3 regions of the Paenibacillus sp. FSL M7-0896 genome follow, and region 3 is predicted to be linked to each of the others. Evidence: predicted binding sites of a transcription regulator. Region 3 holds the regulator's gene; each other region holds the start of a gene.

Region 1 (6,202 bases), 3.7 Mb from region 3:
TATCGCTGACGAGATGGATGCTATGGTGCAGAAGCACCACGCGTACATCCGTGAAGAGGGCATCGACCTCCCAGAGGTTGAGAACTGGGTATGGAAGGCTTTGAACTAAGGTTAGGACGATAGTGTTATTTCATTAATAATATAGTAGGCTTCAATTAAGGAGCGCCCCGGTTAGTCATGTTGATGGCTGCGGGGCGCTTTTTGTGTCCGATGATTGGAGCTGGATTATGGTCTCCGGGGTGTCCGGGATCGATGAGGTCTCCGGCTGCAATACCTTCTTCCGCTGCGCCGCGGTGAGTACAGGGACACCATTACTCCCATTCATCTCCAACATGTGCTTCCAATAGCGCTTCGGCATCTTAGAGGAACGCAGCCGGTCATTGCGGCGCTCCTTGATGCCGATGGCGTGATAGAAGCCGGTCCATAAGCGGCGGTACGCTTCCTCGGTCTCATCGGGCTCGGGTGGAGTCCACCCGCTTAAGGGAACGATGGCCTCCCGTCCGGGCTCATGAATCAGCGCCGCCCCGTGCGTCTGGTCGTAGATCATGAAGCTCTCCCCCTGGAACCGGTCGCAGAAGTGTTCCCGGATTACAGGCAGCACATAGCCCTGCGGTTCAATGACTGCGGCCATGACCGGGCCGTATACAGAGAAGCGGACGAAGCCTGTATACAGATGCGCTTCATGCCGGAGCTGCTGAACGGCCTTCATCAGACTGTTAACAGTATCATCAGCCAGCATATTCATCACCTTGCGGCCATGCTTGAAGCCGAGATACAGGAAGTTCAGCAGCAGCATTTCCTTCTCGGGAGCGCAGCTCCAGAAGCCCAGACGCACCAGCTCCTCGGCTTCGCGGCTGATCCGCAGCGGCAGGGACTTCAGTACCCGTGCGGCCTTGTCTTTGTCGGTCTCAATCCATTTCGCTTCCAGCAGCAGGCCTATTTCCCCGCCTTCAGCATGAATCGCCAGCGGTATCTCCTTCCAGGCATAGCTCTCAAATACACAGCACAGCAGACCCTCGAAGCTTCCGTCATAGGTGTACGCCAGTGCGGACGGCTTGAACATCAGGCCTTCGCCCCCTTGTTGAAGCTGTTCCAGTCCCCGGCGGCGGGCAAGGTGGAGAGGTTAAAGTCGTCGAACAGCGTGAGCTGCTCTACCTGCGGCTGCTGGAGAGCGAGCTGCTCCCCGGACATGAGTGAGCGAAGCAGCGTATGCTCGCTTACCTTCAGCCCCTCCAGCGGCTTATCCTTACAGGTGATGAAGAACTGGGCACGCTTGAGGACCACGCCCAGCTTCTTCAGCGCATGGAAATCGAGCGATCCGGCCCGTCTGGCCTTCACGATCCGCTGTGCGCTTCTTACGCCGATGCCGGGTACACGCAGCAGCATCTCGTACGGGGCGCGGTTGATCTCAACGGGGAACTGCTCCCGGTGGTTAACGGCCCAGCTGCATTTGGGGTCCAGCAGCGGGTTGAAGTTCGGCACGGCCTCATCCAATAATTCATTCGCTTTGAAGCCGTAGAAGCGCAGGAGCCAATCGGCTTGATAGAGCCGGTGTTCGCGCAGCAGCGGTGGCTTGGTGTCCAGAGCGGGTAGGAGGGAATCCTCCACCACCGGGGTGTAGGCCGAGAAGAAGACACGTTTGAGTGCGTACTTGTGGTATAAGCCCTCCGTCAGATTAAGGATCTGGTAATCGGTATCTGGCGTGGCTCCCACGATCATCTGGGTGCTCTGTCCAGCCGGAGCGAAGCGGGGTGCGTGATTATACTGGACGATATCGGAGCGGTTCTCCTTGATCCGGTTCGTGATCAGCCCCATCGGCTTCAGGATGGACACCTTGCTTTTATCGGGGGCGAGCCGTCCGAGACTCTCCTGCGAGGGCAGTTCAATGTTGACGCTCATGCGGTCGGCAAGCAGCCCAAGTCTGGACAGCAGGGCATCGTCTGCTCCGGGGATGGCTTTTACATGAATATAACCGTTGAAATCATAGACATTGCGCAGCAGCTCAAGCGCTGAGATCAGCTGCTCGGTGGTGTAGTCGGGACTGCGCATAATGCCTGAGCTAAGAAATAGTCCCTCTATATAATTACGGCGGTAGAATTGCATGGTGATATCTGCGATCTCTTCGGGGGTGAAGGCCGCCCGGCGGATGGGGTTGGACTTGCGGTTGATACAGTACGCACAATCATATACACAACCGTTGGTCATCAGCACCTTCAGCAGCGAGATACAGCGCCCGTCCGCCGCGAAGCTGTGGCAGATGCCCATCGCGGTGGTGTTGCCGAGCGCCCCGGTCTGGCCCTTGCGGTCCGAACCGCTTGAAGTGCACGCCACATCGTATTTGGCAGAAGCGGTCAGAATCTCTAGTTTCTCCATTACATCCACGGTCTCAATCCCCCTCATATGAGGGTATTATATCCCGAACATACGTTCTTGTCAAAAAGTGCATTCCGCCTCCCTTGCCGCCAGTAAAATGTATGCGCATTCCTTCTTGTGCTATAATAGAAACTGATGGTTCATGGAATGAGGAATCATACGGTTATTGAAATTCGGGTTAGGAGTGTTGCTGAAGTGAGAGGATATAACATATGGCGGCCCATCATGCTGATTGCGGTTGCGCTGCTGACAAGACAGTTAGTGACAAGTATTTGCCTTATGTTCGGCATGTCGCAGGAATCGGCAGGCAGTGTAGCCATGCTGGGCATGATTGTTGCTGCTCTTATTATGTACAACCGCATGATGAAGGGCCGCCGCCGCAGATGAAATAAATAGAAGATCCGGACGTATCTATTCAGGCGGAGCGGATTGCATAGGAACAGGCTTGAAAGACGCCCGCACAGGTGTCTTTTTATTTTAGAACTGTCTTTTTAACTAAAAAAATTTATGCAGACAGGTCTGCATCCCGGCGATCCGGCAAGCGGTGCTTGAATAATCTGGCTGGAGCTTATATTCTTAGAAGGATATGCTATATGAAGGACCATACAGATTCAAGGTAACGTACATCCCTACTGGGAGGGCGTTATCTATAGAATCAACCCACAGCATGGGAAATGAACATACAGGAGGAAACCAATTGAGTACACAGAACATTGGAGTGCCGTTAGAGGGTTTTGCAGAATTTAGCCGGACGGTAGCCGCAGAAGGTGCGGTACTGCTTAAGAATGAGGGACAGGTGCTTCCGCTGGGTAACGGTGAGAGCGTTGCTGTTTTTGGCAGAATACAGGTGAATTATTACCGCAGCGGTACAGGATCGGGCGGTAGCGTTCACGTTGCATATACGACCAATCTGCTGGATGGACTGCGCAGCAAGAAGAACATTAGCGTGAATGAAGAGCTGGCTGCAGCCTACGAGGCCTGGATCGGACTTAACCCGTTCGATGACGGCGGCAAGGTATGGGCTGCGGAGCCGTGGAACCAGAAGGAAATGCCGCTTACGGATGAGCTGGTGAAACAGGCAAGAAGCCAGTCAGCCAAAGCGGTTGTGGTCATTGGACGTACGGCGGGCGAGGATCAGGATAATGCCGATACCGCAGGCAGCTACCGGCTGACGGAAGATGAGAAGGCGATGCTTGTCTCGGTTACGGCTCATTTTGAACAGACGATTGTGGTGCTCAACGTATCCAACATTATCGATATGAGCTGGGTAAATGACGCCGCTTATGTGAACCCTATCTCTGCAGTGATCTATTCCTGGCATGGCGGCATGGAGGGCGGCCACGCGATCGCCGATGTTCTGGCCGGCGAGGTTACGCCAAGCGGCAAGCTGACGGACACCATCGCGTATTCCATTGAGGATTACCCGTCGACCCGCAACTACGGCAATGAGTTCAAGAACCTGTACGAGGAAGATATCTATGTGGGCTACCGTTATTTCGAGACCTTCTGTCCCGATAAGGTTCAGTATGAATTCGGCTACGGGATCTCTTACACGACCTTCAAGCTGGAGCCGGAGGAAGCGAAGCTGGTGAACCAGGCGGGCGAGCCGCAGATTGAAATCGGCGTTACCGTAACGAATACGGGAGCAGTATATGCCGGTAAAGAAGTAGTGCAGGTGTATGTTGAAGCGCCGCAAGGACAGCTGGGTCAACCGGCCAAAGCGCTGGCAGCCTTCGCTAAGACTAAGCTGCTGGAGCCTGGCGAGTCTCAGCGTCTTACTGTAAGCTTCCCTCTCCATTCCATGGCTTCCTATGATGACGCCGGAGTGACCGGGCACGCTTCCGCTTATGTGCTGGAAGCGGGAACCTACCGCTTCTATGCAGGAACCAGCGTCAAAGCGGTATCAGCAGTGCTTCTGGATGGACAAGAAGGCTATGTGTTGGATGAGCTTAAGGTCGTGGAACAGCTGCAAGAGGCCATGGCGCCTACCGAGAGCTTCATGCGGATGAAGCCGGGTGCCCGCAAGGCAGACGGTTCGTATGAGCTTGTCTCCTCCGAGGTGCCAACGCGCAAGGTGGATCTGGCGGAGCGGATTGAACGCAATCTGCCGCAGCAGCTTCCGCAGACTGGCAATCAGGGATATACCCTGAGAGATGTCCATGACGGAAAAGTTAGCATGAGCACCTTCATTGCCCAGCTAAGCGACCAAGATTTGGCGGCGATTGTCCGGGGCGAAGGAATGAGCAGCCCGCTGGTAACTCCGGGTACGGCATCGGCGTTCGGGGGCGTGAGCGACAGTCTGTTCAGCTACGGCATTCCGGTTGCAGCTACAGCGGACGGCCCTTCCGGCATCCGTATGGACAGTGGAGCGAAGGCTACACAGGTATCAATTGGAACCCTGCTGGCTGCTACATGGAATGCGGAGCTGGTGGAAGAACTGTATGTTATGGAAGGCCAGGAATTATTGCGCAACCAGGTGGATGCACTGCTGGGACCGGGGCTGAATATCCGGCGCAGCCCGCTCAACGGGCGTAACTTCGAATATTTCTCCGAAGATCCGCTGATCTCAGGAATCTTCGCTGCCGCATGCACACGCGGAATTATGAAGGGCGGCTCTAATGCGACGCTGAAGCATTTTGCCTGCAACAACCAGGAGAAGCACCGCAGTAAGGTCGATGCTGTCGTATCGGAACGCGCGCTTCGTGAGATCTACCTGAAGGGCTTCGAAATCGCGGTTAAGCAGGGCGGAGCCAATTCGATCATGACCTCCTACAACCCGGTGAACGGGCATTGGGCGGCTTCCAACTATGACCTCAACACCACGCTGCTTCGCGGCGAATGGGGCTTCCAGGGGATCGTCATGACCGACTGGTGGGCGATCATGAACGATGTGGTGAACGGAGGGCCGGCAGACCGTAAGAATATGAACTGGATGGTCCGCGCCCAGAACGATCTGTACATGGTCGTTAGTAATTATGGGGCAGAGGTTAATGCTTACGATGACAATACAATTGCATCTCTGGAGAACGGCACGCTTACCCGCGGGGAGCTTCAACGCTGCGCGATCAATATCTGTGAGTTCATCATGAAGGCGCCGGTATTCTCCAGAAAGCACGAGATTATTGAAGCGGTCGATACGTTCAAGGCTGATCCGGCTATCGGGGCTGAGCAGGTGCAGGTGCTGAGCGAGAACGCTCAGGTAACCCCTGCTGTGTCCGGGCCGACCTATATTCAGGCTGACGAGGCGGGCCAGTACCGCATTATTGTCAGCATCATGTCTCCTGAGCCTGAGCTTGCGCAGAGCGCCTGCAACCTGACCCTGAATGGACAAGCGGTAACCACCATTCAGACGAACGGAACGGAAGGCCGGTGGATCCGGCAGAAGCTGGTCAAGGTTGAACTGCAAGCCGGACGGTATGAGCTGAAGCTGGACTTCGTCAAGCCCGGCCTGCAGGTTGAATGGATTGAATTCAAACAGGTATAGCATCAGGATCATTTATAGCATGAGCAGCAAGGCACCCTCCGGGGTGTCTTTTTTTGCAAATACAAGAATTTACATGCTAAGGGGTTGTCCTGATATCCGCCTGATTCCGCATACCCGCAGGGCCGCCGAATAAAATAGAGATAAAAAGGCTACTATGAAGGGATGGCAGGAACGTATGCAAATACATGTAGTGCAGCCGGGCCAGACGCTGTATGGCATTGCGCAGGCCTACGGAGTAAGCACTGATACGATAACTGAGGCGAATCAGCTCTCTGCGCCGGGAAGCCTGGTGGCAGGGCAGGCGCTGGTAATCCCGATTGCCGGGCAGTATTATTGGGTGCAGCC
Region 2 (6,202 bases), 1.4 Mb from region 3:
ATTTCATTGTAAAAGTTCTGTACCGTCTCCTGTACCTCTTCCGGGGACGCCGGTTCAGCACTGTTATTGCCGCAGGCACTGAGTATCATGACGGCCACTAGCAGTCCTGCAAGTAAAGCTTGTCTCATAGTTAATATCCCTCCACTTAACAGAATAATATCGATTTTTGTTAAGTGCAAATGAAATTAATGTAAAATTCGGCGCAATGAAACATATGTCAGCAGTTAAGCGTATTCATAGGGAGAAACGGCGGGCCATAACCCGTTGATGACTGGCAATTCCTGTTATACTATAATGAATTCATCTGTTCAAGGAGAGGAAGATTATCATGGCTTATTGCACAGCATGTGGTGCGGAATACAAGGAAGGTGCCAAATTCTGCGGGGAATGCGGGGCAGGTACAGAAGAGGCCGGTTCTCCGGCAGCAGCACGCCGTCCGGCGGCTGGCCATAGCTCCGGTCCCGAAAAAGAATTATGGCAGGGCAAGCCTGCCGGCATCTCCGACCGTCTCAAGGGGCTGATCGGACTGAATACCACCAAGTATACGATTACGTCCCAGCGGATTATGGTGAAGAGCGGACTGATCGGCAAGGATGTCGAAGAAATCGAGCTGTTGCGGGTCAATGATTTCTCTGTCACTCAGTCGGTTATGCAGCGTATGCTGGGCATCGGGACGCTGATCATTTTGTCGGATGATGCTTCATCTCCACAGCTCCCCTTCTATAGAATCCGTAAGGTTCAAGCTGTCAAGGATATCCTGCGCCAAGCCGTCCGTGACGAGAAAATCGCCAACAACATCAGCTACCGCGAGCATATCTGACGCTTCGTTACACTTGGTTATGGAAGGTAGAGGGCTCCTGCCGGAATTACGCCTTTGGCCTGGCTGGGGCTCTCCCACATCAGTACCGCCCGCGCATCCCCCTGGTTCTCATAGTACTCCACCTTCAGCTCATGCAGCTTCCCTGCAATCAGACTCACTGTGCCTTGCCGCTCCTGCCCGCTCTGCTTAATCCAGCTGTCAATAATCAGCTTCCCGTCGATCCATATCCGGATTCCGTCATCTGAATACGAGTAGATCGTATAGGTCTCACTGTAGGCAGCGCTTATTCGACCGCTCCAGCGTACGGAGAACAGATCTGCGTGAACGGCCGGATCAGGCGCCGCCTGCCTCCAGACGAAGTTAATATTGGCATCTGTCCGGGTGAGGGCAGGCGTGCCGATAAGTGTAATATTGTTATAATACTGCCCATAGAGGCCCGGCTTGGGGAGTACCCCTCCTGAAGAAGCATACGCCGCAGCCTTGGCCGAATAATCATCTCTGGAGAACACGGCACTATTCTTCATAAAAGCTTGAATTACTGCATCCTTATTGCGCTCGTACAGCATCTTGCCCCAGGTCATCTGGTAGCTCCATTTGTTCTGCGTGCCTGCCAGCACAGCTGGCGGAGGAAGCTCCCCGTTCTCGCCGATGGCGATCAGCTTGCCGCGCCCCAGGTCCCACAGCGTATCATGATGGCTTACCTTGTAATCCCCCTCGAAAATATCTGCTGCCAGCACATCCACTCTGCCGCTGCCCGGATAATACTTCGCCGGCTCCTCACTATTCTTGTTCTTGGCATTCGGACTCCATACCCACAGCAGATTGTGCAGCTTATGATAGACGGTGTACCGCTGGAACATGATCTCCCAGAGGGTGACGAAGGAGGATTTCTGCCCCCACCAGAACCAGCCGCCGTTCATCTCGTGGTAGGGTCTCCAGAGTACGGGAACACCGGCGTCATTGAGCTTTTTCAGGAAAACAGCTACCTTATCCAGCTCAGCAATCATTGCCGTATACTCTGGCGTTCCCGGTGTGATGTACTTGCTGAAATTAGCTTCGCTGAGGCTCATGGAGACATTCGTCCAAGCTGGAGCGCTGCCCGGCAGGTTGGCATGATAGGTCATCGCTACGATCCCCCCGGCCTTGTGCCAGCGGATCGCACTGTCGGTTACGCCCTGCCGCTGGCTGCTGATGAGCTTCTCCGTCTGGTTGCTGATCGGCCCCATCTCATAGCCGTGCAGTCCGGCATAGCTGCCAGCCGTATTCTTAAGCTTGTTGTTGATATCATCCGGGCTCTCCAGGTAATCATGCTGACCGCTGATCATTCCCTGGCCCTGCAGCCAGTACAGCGTCTCCAGCAGCTTCCGTGCAGGCGCCCCCAGCTCCGCGTCAGCGGGAGACATCTGTATTTTGCGAAAAGCCGCTTGCCACTGCACATCACCTATCAGCCGCGAGGCTGAATCCAGCAGGTCCCTGAGGTTGCGCTGTTCCACATTTTCCACCATCCTTTTCCTTGTGTTTGTACATATTATGACGAATTGTGGAACTTCAGCACGGCAAATGCACAGAATTCGGACTGTCGCAATCCGGTATTCTTACGCTATACTATTCAGGGCATAGGCATTATACCCATACCCACTTACAAAGGAGCAGATATGAAAGCCAAAAAGTCCATCATCAGTCTCATCATTATCGCCCTGCTCAGTCTTGCCGCCTACCTGCTGGAGGAGAACGGGCAATGGCTGCCGCAGACCCCTTCTGCGAATCCTTCGGAGGTCGTGAAGCTGAAGTTCCCGGCAGACCGCTACCCGGAGACCGCGAGGCACATCCAGAAGGCCATCCGTAAGGGAGAGTCGGCCATCTGCACGATCAACCGCAAGGAGGCGGAGGAGAACCGCAAGGCGTCTCTGAAGGGAGTCCCCACGAAGAAAGGCTATGACCGGGATGAATGGCCGATGGCCATGTGTGATGAAGGCGGAGCCGGGGCGCATATTGAGTACATAACACCCAGTGATAACCGCGGAGCGGGAAGCTGGGTCGGCAATCAGCTGGAGGCGTTCGCAGACGGTACGCGTGTGGAGTTTATTTTCAAATAGGCCGGCCTGTGGGGGATGTTGTTCAATTTCACTGCGATAAAGCGTAGAATGAAATGGGATAATATAACTTAGATGGAGAGCCGGAAGTGTTCTATATCTGTTATCGGGGCAAACGGCTGTACGGCCCTATGTCCGAAGCTGAAGCCTTACAGGAATGGTTCGCGCTTGCAGGAACAGTCAAGGAGCTCTATATTATTGAAACCGATGCAGCTACAGGCAGAATCAAACGCCAGATCGGGCCAACGGTCCGTGCTCATAAGAAGAAAAAGAAATAGCCCTATCCGGCACAGGCCGGACAGGGCTACACTGGCTATAGGCGGTTCTAGAACAAACAGGCTTTAGTGATGATAACCAGCAGAATGAACAGAACCAGAATGGCACCTGTCGAAGTCCAAGGGCTTACTACCGGAACGATTGGAGGTCCCTGATTCACTCCACCTACGTTATTTCCACAACCGCAACCATACTCTGCTCCCATAATTAATTCCTCCTCTTGAATATTGAATACAGCACAGAATATGTGGAATTCCGCCCCGTTGCATGGGCCAATTGGCAAAGAAATGCCTTTTACCTAACGGACAGGCGTCCAGTAGTCGATATAGAGTATGAAGCAATAGCTTAACAACAAATGAAGGGAGGAATGCCGGATGGATATTGCTGCATTATCCGTAGTGATGAGCCAGTCATCCTTACAGCAGGCCGCAGGGCTGCAGGTGATGAGCCTTGCCAAGGAGCAGGCGCAGAGCAGCGCCCAGGATATGGTTCAGATGCTGAGTCAGGCCACGCACCCCACCTTGGGAAAAACACTTGATATTCGGGCGTAATTCCTTTATGCTTACATACATAGGAACACCCGTTCCATATTTCAGCCGTTGAAGAGTACGTGCTGAACTGCTGCTTAGCCCTTAAGGGCTTTTCTTTTGGCCAATAACACGAACATACGATCTTATATATGGGGTGATTGATTATGCAAGGCTATTATCAGATGACCGCTTTGGAGAAATGGACAGAGGATCTATACCAGCGCATTGGCGTCCGCAAGCCGGCCGATATCTCCATTGATTACATAGCGAAGCAGCTCAATATCTGGGTACACTATCTGGATGTCAGAAGCAAGGCGATTGAGGCTGCGGCCGGAATGTACAGTATGTTCATCGACAACCGCCTCCCTCCCGAGCTGCAGCGGCTGGAATTCCTCCACGAGCTCTGTCATCTGCTGCGGCATGCCGGCAAGTCTACGCTTATGCCCGGAGTGTTCACGCAGGCGCAGAGAGATGAATCCGACCGGTTCATTCTGTATGCCTCCATGCCCTATAGTATGATTTCCGCGAATACGCTGCCCGAGCTTCGTGAGGATGCCGTTGCCGAGCTGGCTGTAGCGTTCCAGGTTCCCGTTCCCCTCGCGCTGCAGCGGATCGACCAGATCCAGAGACGGATTTTCCAGGGGCAATTAATGGCTGTTATGGAACGTAACGAAGACAGAAATATCATCCACAGACATATTCGCTAAGCGCTGCGGGGATAATACGCTATAGACCCGGAGGGCGGAGATTCCCCTCTATAACAGGGTTAGATTCTACTGTAAAGGGGATCAAGATCAACGTGGAAGCCTTGAAAGTCATTCAATTATTGCTGACTCATCCTGAATATAGCGTGGATGCCGTTCATCCTGAAATTCCGGATTTTGTGGGTATCGAGACGATTGAAGTGGACCACGTTACCCAGACCTTCTCCATCCTGCTGCAGGAGCCTAAGGAATACGGCTGAGAGCAGGATTTTACAGTATAACAATTACATAGAACAGCCCCGCTAACACGAACCGGTACAGCGCGAACCACTCCAGGCGGAGCCGCTTGATCAGCTTGATGAACGTGACTACAGCAATCATGGCTACGAGGAAGGACGTCACGAATCCGATCAGCATCAGGGTCAGCGTATCTGTACTGAGTAGATCCCTGCTGTCATACAGGTCCAGGAGGCTTGCTCCGAACATCACCGGCACGGAGATCAGGAAGGTGAAGTCCGCAGCGGCTTTCTGGCTGGTTCCCAGCAGCAGACCGCCTGAGATCGTCGAACCGGATCTGGAGAACCCGGGCCACAGCGCCAGACACTGGAACAGCCCGATGCCGAAGGCTTGCTTGTAGTTTATCCCGTCTACCGTCTCTGACGTTACGGATCTCCTGCTGCGTGCAGCGAAGATCATCAAGAGACCACCGGCAATCAGACCAATGAGGACCGGCTTGGGGCCGAATAACTGGCTCTTGATCGTGTCTTTGAAGAGCAGATACACCACTAGTGCCGGAACCATAGCCAGGAGCATGTGGATGGCGTTCAGTCCCTTGCTCTTGGAGAAATCCAGCTTCAGCATATTGATCCCGATGTTCACATACTTCTTCCAATACAGCAGCAACACGGCCATTACCGCACCTAGCTGGATCACGATTTTGAAGGTAACCGCAGCCTCCCCCTCGAACTTCAGCAGATCCCCTGCCAGGATAAGGTGCCCGGTAGACGAGACCGGCAAAAATTCAGTCAACCCCTCAATAATCCCTAATATAATTGCTTTGATAGCTTCAGTCACTGGTGAATAGCCCCTTTCGGAAGTGAATCAATATATTTCCAGTATAAGAGGCTAAGATGGAATTCCCCATCGAATGAGCTAACAATATGGGAGTTGGTGTGACATAAATGTCATGTGGTTTATTGTGATCACAAAAAAGCCACCAAGCTACTGGTGGCAAAATTTCATTATGCTCTATTCGTAAAATAGCCGCTATGCTAATTGTGTAATAACAAGATGTGCTGAAACGGGTCTTGTTCCTCCCGCAAGAGGAGTAATCGTAAGTGCAGCGGCATTTCCGGCAGGATTGCGAACGGTTAGAATACTGTTAATGACCGTTGTTTGCACGATCGCCATTTCTACGATTTGTGAGGTACCTGTTGCCCGCCCAACTACGGTATAAGCGAGATCTGCACCATTTAAAGTCAAGATTAGTTGTCCGGCTTCGGTCACGCTAACCTGAAACAGCACTTGATACGTCCCAATGGCCGCTAAATTAAAAGAACTCGGCCCGATCCGGGTAATCGTTGTCCCGCTGGTAGGGCCATCTTGAGGAAAGCTTACATCTGTGCCCGGCGCTACCGTTGCCGCATTATCAGGAGGCATCAGAGCAAAGAAATCAGCAAATCCTAATACCCCTCCCGCCGTTCCTGTTGCCCCTGTTGCCCCTGTTGCCCCGGTTGCTCCTGTTGCCCCGGTCGCTCCTGCAGCTCCTGCGGCTCCTGC
Region 3 (6,202 bases):
GCCAGCATGAAATTGACTTCAAATATGCCGATGCCATCAAGGCAGCGGATCAGATTCAGACCTTCAAGCTTGTTGTGAAGACGGTAGCCCGCCATCACGGCCTGCATGCAACCTTTATGCCTAAGCCGCTGTTCGGTATGAACGGATCTGGTATGCACGCTCACCAATCCCTGTTCAAAGGCAAAGAGAATATGTTCTACGATGAGAGCGATAAGCTGGGACTTAGCAAGACTGCCCGTTATTACATGGCAGGGATTCTGAAGCACGCACGTGCTTTTGCAGCGATCACTAACCCGACTGTCAACTCTTACAAACGTCTGGTGCCTGGTTATGAAGCACCTTGCTATGTAGCCTGGTCTGCAAGTAACCGCAGCCCGATGATCCGTATTCCGGCTTCGAGAGGACTCAGCACACGCGTTGAGGTTCGTAACCCGGACCCTGCGGCTAACCCTTACCTTGCACTCGCTGTTATGCTGAAGGCAGGTCTGGATGGAATCAAGCGTCAGCTCGATCTTCCAGCTCCTATCGACCGTAACATCTATGTGATGTCCGAAGAAGAGCGGATCGAAGAAGGCATCCCAAGTCTGCCAGCCGATCTGAAGGAAGCCCTGAACGAAATGATCCGCAGCCACGTGATCACAGAAGCCCTTGGCGAACACGCCCTGGCCCACTTCTACGAGCTGAAGGAAATTGAATGGGACATCTACCGCACCCAGGTTCACGAGTGGGAAAGAGATCAGTACATGACGCTTTACTAGGATACAGCAGCCCTTGGCGCTATTCGCGCCGGGGGCTTTTTATATTTTTTAGAGAGTATGATTTACATCTGTCCGGGGATCTAGTGCTCTTACGTATGTGGGGTTCAAGATGTATACAAAAAACCGAACACAATTGGCGGCCGCGAAGGGTTAGTTAGATTGTGGTGAAGACATACCAAAAAAGCAGGCTTCCTAAAGCTAGCACAGCAGTCATACCAAGCAGCACTCCAATAATGACTTTTTCAGATCTGTTGTATTTCTTCAATTTGATCACCTCAACAAACTCTAATATAAAAAACCAACAGCTCTCTTTTACCGAGAAATAAATCCCGGACTGCTGTTGGTATATGGAACTGAACGTCTCTGATTAGGTTAATGTATGATTATATATTTTGGTGATCCTTATGATGAAGATCCCTATATTCATTCTTTGTTAAACCAAACAACATAGAATCATGATATTTACCATTGATATAGAAGATTTGACGTCGGACTCCTTCTTGAACGCATCCTACTTTTCTAAGCATAGCAGCCGATGCCTTATTTCCGTCCAGAACATAATCATTAAATTTATTAAGTCTACGCTCGAAAAATGCATATTTTAAAAGCATGTGCACTGCCCTGGTACCGTAACCCTTACCTCGATAGGGATGATCAATTACAATACCTATGCTGAAAGTACCATTCCTCTCGTCAATGCTGTTTAGATTAATACCACCTACCGTTTCACCGTTCATATTTTCAATAGTAAACATGATTCGGCCATTAGTGGACGAAAATTCAACGTTCTCTTCAACGAATTTCTTCGCACCCGAGATTGTAGGCGGCAATTCAATAGTACATTCCAGAAAACGACGGGCAGGGGTATCGAATGCAGTTAAATATATACTTTCCCAATCCTCAGCCTCTATTGAACGCAATCTAATTTCATCATCCTGCCAATAATAGTTTGTATAATCTATATTTCGCATAAGTACACCTCCAAATAATATCACGATTCTATAAGTTTATCTCATGAAATATATATTTTGGAGGTGCTTTTTGATTATAAGTAATCTTAACATGATGACATTACTTAGATGGTGAAGTTCTAAGATTATTGTTCAAAGTCAAACGGGGGAGGGCGGAAGATCTGCTACATTAGTATATAAGTTATTCCGAAGTATGTTTATAAAAAAGGCGCCTACTCCCACCAAACGTAGTATGTGCCTAGCTGCTCTGTAAGTTGGTTAATCGTAGCGAGGATCTCTGGCGAATATTCGGTGATCAGAACGCCTTGGATGAGCGGCATTGCCTTAAGCGAAAATCCATTCAACGTTTCCTCCCAGGTTTAATAGATTATTCTTCGAGAGGAATCGGGGGCCGGATGATATACCATAGCAGTCCATAAGCTATTCCGAAGTAAAGGATTACACCCAGTATGGATATGGACAGAAGAATGATGATAACTTTATTTCCATTCATACATTTACCTCCTACATAAAAAAAACTCTCCCGATTTTTAGTATGGGGGAGAGGAGTGATGATGACGACTGAACAAAGCTCTCACATCATAATATAATGGAATTATAACTCCAGATCAAATCATTTTACATACTATTCCATCTCCTATATACTTAACCAGAAGAGAATTCTAGTGGCAGACATGGGAGCGGATGATGAAGAATACATATAAGATTATGCTTTCGCTGATGCTCATCCTGGCGCTAACATGTCCGGTGGCTGGGGCGGAAGGAGCGGCTGTGCCAGCGGAGACCCAAGCTAGGCTTATGGAGCAATATGGGCTGGATGCGCCGGCTCTGCCGTTGTGGGATTGGAGCAGCGTTGATGTCGGGGGCAGTGGCATTACAGGTGGGATGCTGTTCGTCTACCGGATGATGTTGAATCCGCTGGGGGTCATGTTGCTAGAGATACTATATATTCTGTAGTAGAGGGGAAAAAGAATGAATTCGCGTTATGATACGCCAAGCCCTGTACGCAGAGTCCGCAGGAGATCGGGCGGTAAGTCGTTACTGGTTCTTATCCTTGTTCTGATTGTGATGGCGGTTACGAATCCGGGAAAGGAAGCATTCAGTGAATATTCTGTAAAGAATCTGGAAAATACGCTCGGTCAGGAAATAGGCGACGGAATTACCAAGCAGGTGGCCCAGCCTGTAATTGAGTCTTTGACCGTGAGGGATAACTACATTTTGTTTTCTGTATTCAGTGTACCGGACCTTAAGAATACCAATTTTTTTACCCGGGATGGCGGGGCCACGAAGAAGTATATCGGATTGTTCAAAATCCTGTTTATTAAGCTGTAAATATGGTTTACATATTGTTCCATGACCCGGTATAATTGAATAGATTCGAGACGGAATCTTTAATATGGTTGTGGAACAAGGAGGAACGAAGTTGAATACGGCTTATAAAGTACTGTCCAGTGATGCTGATCTATTCGCTGCCGCACTGGCACAGGTACAGGTCTACGTCGTTCAGCTGGTTGATGGCAAACCGCATGTGATTGCTGATTATGCCGGACCTGTACAGAAATGGACACCGGAGTACATTGTGCTGGCCGGAATGACTTATAGACGCGATGAATTTGAATTCCGGGTACGATTGAACAAGAAGTAAGCAGATTCGCTGCCCACTACCTGCAGCTCTAACTAACATTACTGCCGAATCACACAATCTTTGGAGCCATTCTTGGCATCTCTTATACTATCCAAGTGTAAAAGAGGTGTAAAGATGAGCCAAAGAGAACGTAACCGGATTCGCAGAGCCATTAATGTCCTGCTGACACAGCGGGCAATCCTGCTGGAGAGACTGGAAGAGATCAATGAGAATCTGCGCAGGGTGCCTAGAGGTTCGCGGGCCAGAAGAGAACTGCTGGCAGCCAGAGAATCGATCCGCGAGGCCATCCGTTTGAATACGGTGGCTATCCGTCTGTTGAGAAGTGTGCTGTAGTCTGTATCCGCTCTAATTTATATGAGTCACAGGAACCCTTGGGACGCAATCTGGCGTCTCAAGGGTTTTTGCGACGTTCCTATTCCCGGATGGTGACACGGGTACCTATGGGAACGAGGGCGGCTAGAGCCAGAACATCTGCGTTATACATTCGAATACAGCCGTGTGAGACCATGTGGCCGATGGAGGATGGGTCATTGGTTCCGTGGATGCCGTAATGCGGCTTGGACAGTCCCATCCAGAAGGCACCGAACGGACCGCCCGGATTGGGCTGTTTGTTAATGATGGTGTATTCGCCTACAGGCGAGACGGTTAACATTTTGCCGATGCCGACAGGGAAGCCTCTGGTGACAACGTCATTATCCAGCAGATACAGCATGCGCTGTGACAGATCGACGATAATTCGGTAATTGGGCATACAGATCAGCACTCCTTTGTAACAGGATATGTGCGGAGCTATGCAGCGGTTCGCAGAAAAAATGGCCAAAAAGCTGAATGCGAACAAATGTTTGTATACAGCTTTTTGGCCACCACACGAAGTAAAATGAACATAAAACAGGCTGCTTCGCATGGTGCGGAGCAGCCTGTTCTTAAGCGGGGAGTAGATTAGTGGATATCGCGGAATAATCCGATGACCCGGCCCAAAATTGTAACGCGGTTGAGGCGGAGAGGCTCGTACGCCGGATTCTCCGGCTGCAGCCTGATATGATCCCGTTCCTTGTAGAAGGTCTTGACAGTTGCTTCATCTTCTTCGGTCATCGCTACAACAATATCGCCGTTGTCGGCAGTCTGCTGCTGGCGCACGATGACATAATCCCCGTTCATAATTCCGGCATCCACCATACTGTCACCAAGGACAGATAGCATAAATACCTTGTTATCACCTACATAATGAGCAGGCAACGGGAAGTAATCCTCAATATTCTCTGTTGCTGTAATAGGAACACCAGCTGTAACCTTACCCACTACCGGGATGCGGGTAACGGTCTGGACGAATTGATGCACATTCTCTGAATCTTCCTGGCCGAGTAATTCAATGGCACGCGGTTTCGTTGGGTCACGCCGGATCAGGCCCTTCTTCTCAAGCCGGTCCAAGTGACCATGCACGGTTGAGCTGGAGGCCAGGCCGACAGCCTCGCCAATCTCGCGGACGGACGGAGGATAACCCTTGCTGCGGACTTCATTACGTATAAATTCCAGGATCGCCAGCTGACGACTAGAAATCTTTGACATCGGTATCAACCCCATATACTATGTTTGGGAAAATTATAACATAGAACTTCCGTTCGTACAAACATAAGTTCTAAAATGAGGAAAATAAGAGAACGGAAATAAAGAGAACAAATGTTCCGAAAAAACTATTGATCGAAACACATGTTCGTGTTATATTATTTTCGAAAGCAAGAACATGTGTTTGGAGGATGATAATCATGTTAAAGTATAGTACATACAACAGCATCTACAATAATGAGGATATCAAGGTGTCCGCTCCCAGTAATCCAACTGCTCATAGTTATGTAACCAAGATCAAGGACGGTATTCTTCATAGTCTCGCTGCGCTCTCATCACTATTCCGTCAGGTCAGCCTGATGAAGCTGGTCCTGGTGCTGATGCTTGTTATTTCGGGATTCACTGTGGTGGGGAATGTTTTTGCCGGTTCGGTCTCGTCGATGAAGCCGGATAAGCGGATCGTAGTCGAACGCGGGGATACCTTATGGAGTATTGCGTTAAGCAACAAGCCTGGGGACATGAAGACAGCCGTATATATAGAAGGAATAATGAAGAGTAATCATTTGGAGAACAGCGTCATTAAGGCCGGAGATATTCTGACTTTACCTTTATACTGAAGGAATGCAGCAGGCTAATGATCGACTCGGAGAGCTTTCAGGGGGTAGACCTTGACAAGCTCTTTTTCTCATGGCAAAGTTAAAATGAATTTAGAGGGAGGGAAACGTATTGAATATTGACGAATTGGTCGCACGCATCAATGAATTGGCACGCAAAGCTAAGAACGGCGGCCTGAATGAAGAGGAACTGGCTGAACGTGCCAAGCTCCGCGAGATTTACCTGGGGAATATCCGCACTAACTTTCGGGCCCAGCTTGATACCATCGAAATTGTGGACAATCCGGAGCATGAAGAAGGCAATAACGGACTTAAGCATTAGCCTGTTGCCTTTTCATAGATAATACAGGATGACTAGGGGGAACTTACATGGCCCGTTCTTGGGAAAGAATGGTTCAACGCAACACGAAGCAAATTAACCAGCAAAGAAAGAAGCAGGGGAAGGACTCCATTTACACTTCCAGCACTAAGACTGCCGCGAAAAGCATCGATATTTTCAAAGGCCGAAATATCGTATTCCCCGTTGTACTGATGCTGCTCGGTATCATGTTCTGGGTGGTCGGCTCAATTGACGAAGCCAAAGGAAGCGGGATTCTGGCCAACTGGCTGGGTGTAGTGCTGTACTTCCTGCTCGCTGCGCTGCTGTTCTTC

What was found. Region 3 encodes LexA, which represses DNA repair genes until DNA is damaged. Its sites were predicted from a motif close to CGAACATATGTTCG; they were not measured.
Region 1: the regulator LexA is predicted to act here: its motif matches at 2,418-2,431, upstream of MKY12_RS33175 (putative DNA modification/repair radical SAM protein).
Region 2: the regulator LexA is predicted to act here: its motif matches at 3,850-3,863, upstream of MKY12_RS22805 (ImmA/IrrE family metallo-endopeptidase).

What each region holds. Positions count from the first base shown of each region.
Region 1 covers NZ_CP150250.1:7,605,365-7,611,566, forward strand. The annotation lists gene MKY12_RS33165 (phosphoketolase family protein) at 1-109, shown strand, start outside; gene MKY12_RS33170 (TIGR03915 family putative DNA repair protein) at 176-1,063, opposite strand; gene MKY12_RS33175 (putative DNA modification/repair radical SAM protein) at 1,063-2,373, opposite strand; gene MKY12_RS33180 (hypothetical protein) at 2,569-2,760, shown strand; gene MKY12_RS33185 (glycoside hydrolase family 3 C-terminal domain-containing protein) at 3,071-5,857, shown strand; gene MKY12_RS33190 (glycoside hydrolase family 18 protein) at 6,033-6,202, shown strand, end outside.
Region 2 covers NZ_CP150250.1:5,297,094-5,303,295, forward strand. The annotation lists gene MKY12_RS22770 (hypothetical protein) at 1-128, opposite strand, end outside; gene MKY12_RS22775 (PH domain-containing protein) at 329-820, shown strand; gene MKY12_RS22780 (glycosyl hydrolase) at 838-2,313, opposite strand; gene MKY12_RS22785 (NucA/NucB deoxyribonuclease domain-containing protein) at 2,476-2,916, shown strand; gene MKY12_RS22790 (hypothetical protein) at 3,045-3,191, shown strand; gene MKY12_RS22795 (hypothetical protein) at 3,239-3,394, opposite strand; gene MKY12_RS22800 (YjfB family protein) at 3,564-3,740, shown strand; gene MKY12_RS22805 (ImmA/IrrE family metallo-endopeptidase) at 3,902-4,426, shown strand; gene MKY12_RS22810 (hypothetical protein) at 4,519-4,683, shown strand; gene MKY12_RS22815 (undecaprenyl-diphosphate phosphatase) at 4,694-5,497, opposite strand; gene MKY12_RS22820 (collagen-like protein) at 5,690-6,202, opposite strand, start outside.
Region 3 covers NZ_CP150250.1:3,897,786-3,903,987, reverse strand. The annotation lists gene glnA (type I glutamate--ammonia ligase) at 1-758, shown strand, start outside; gene MKY12_RS16695 (GNAT family protein) at 1,142-1,729, opposite strand; gene MKY12_RS16690 (hypothetical protein) at 2,097-2,222, opposite strand; gene MKY12_RS16685 (hypothetical protein) at 2,414-2,686, shown strand; gene MKY12_RS16680 (hypothetical protein) at 2,702-3,061, shown strand; gene MKY12_RS16675 (hypothetical protein) at 3,153-3,374, shown strand; gene MKY12_RS16670 (hypothetical protein) at 3,489-3,707, shown strand; gene MKY12_RS16665 (L,D-transpeptidase) at 3,787-4,125, opposite strand; gene lexA (transcriptional repressor LexA) at 4,314-4,940, opposite strand; gene MKY12_RS16655 (LysM peptidoglycan-binding domain-containing protein) at 5,138-5,554, shown strand; gene MKY12_RS16650 (DUF896 domain-containing protein) at 5,664-5,873, shown strand; gene MKY12_RS16645 (hypothetical protein) at 5,921-6,202, shown strand, end outside.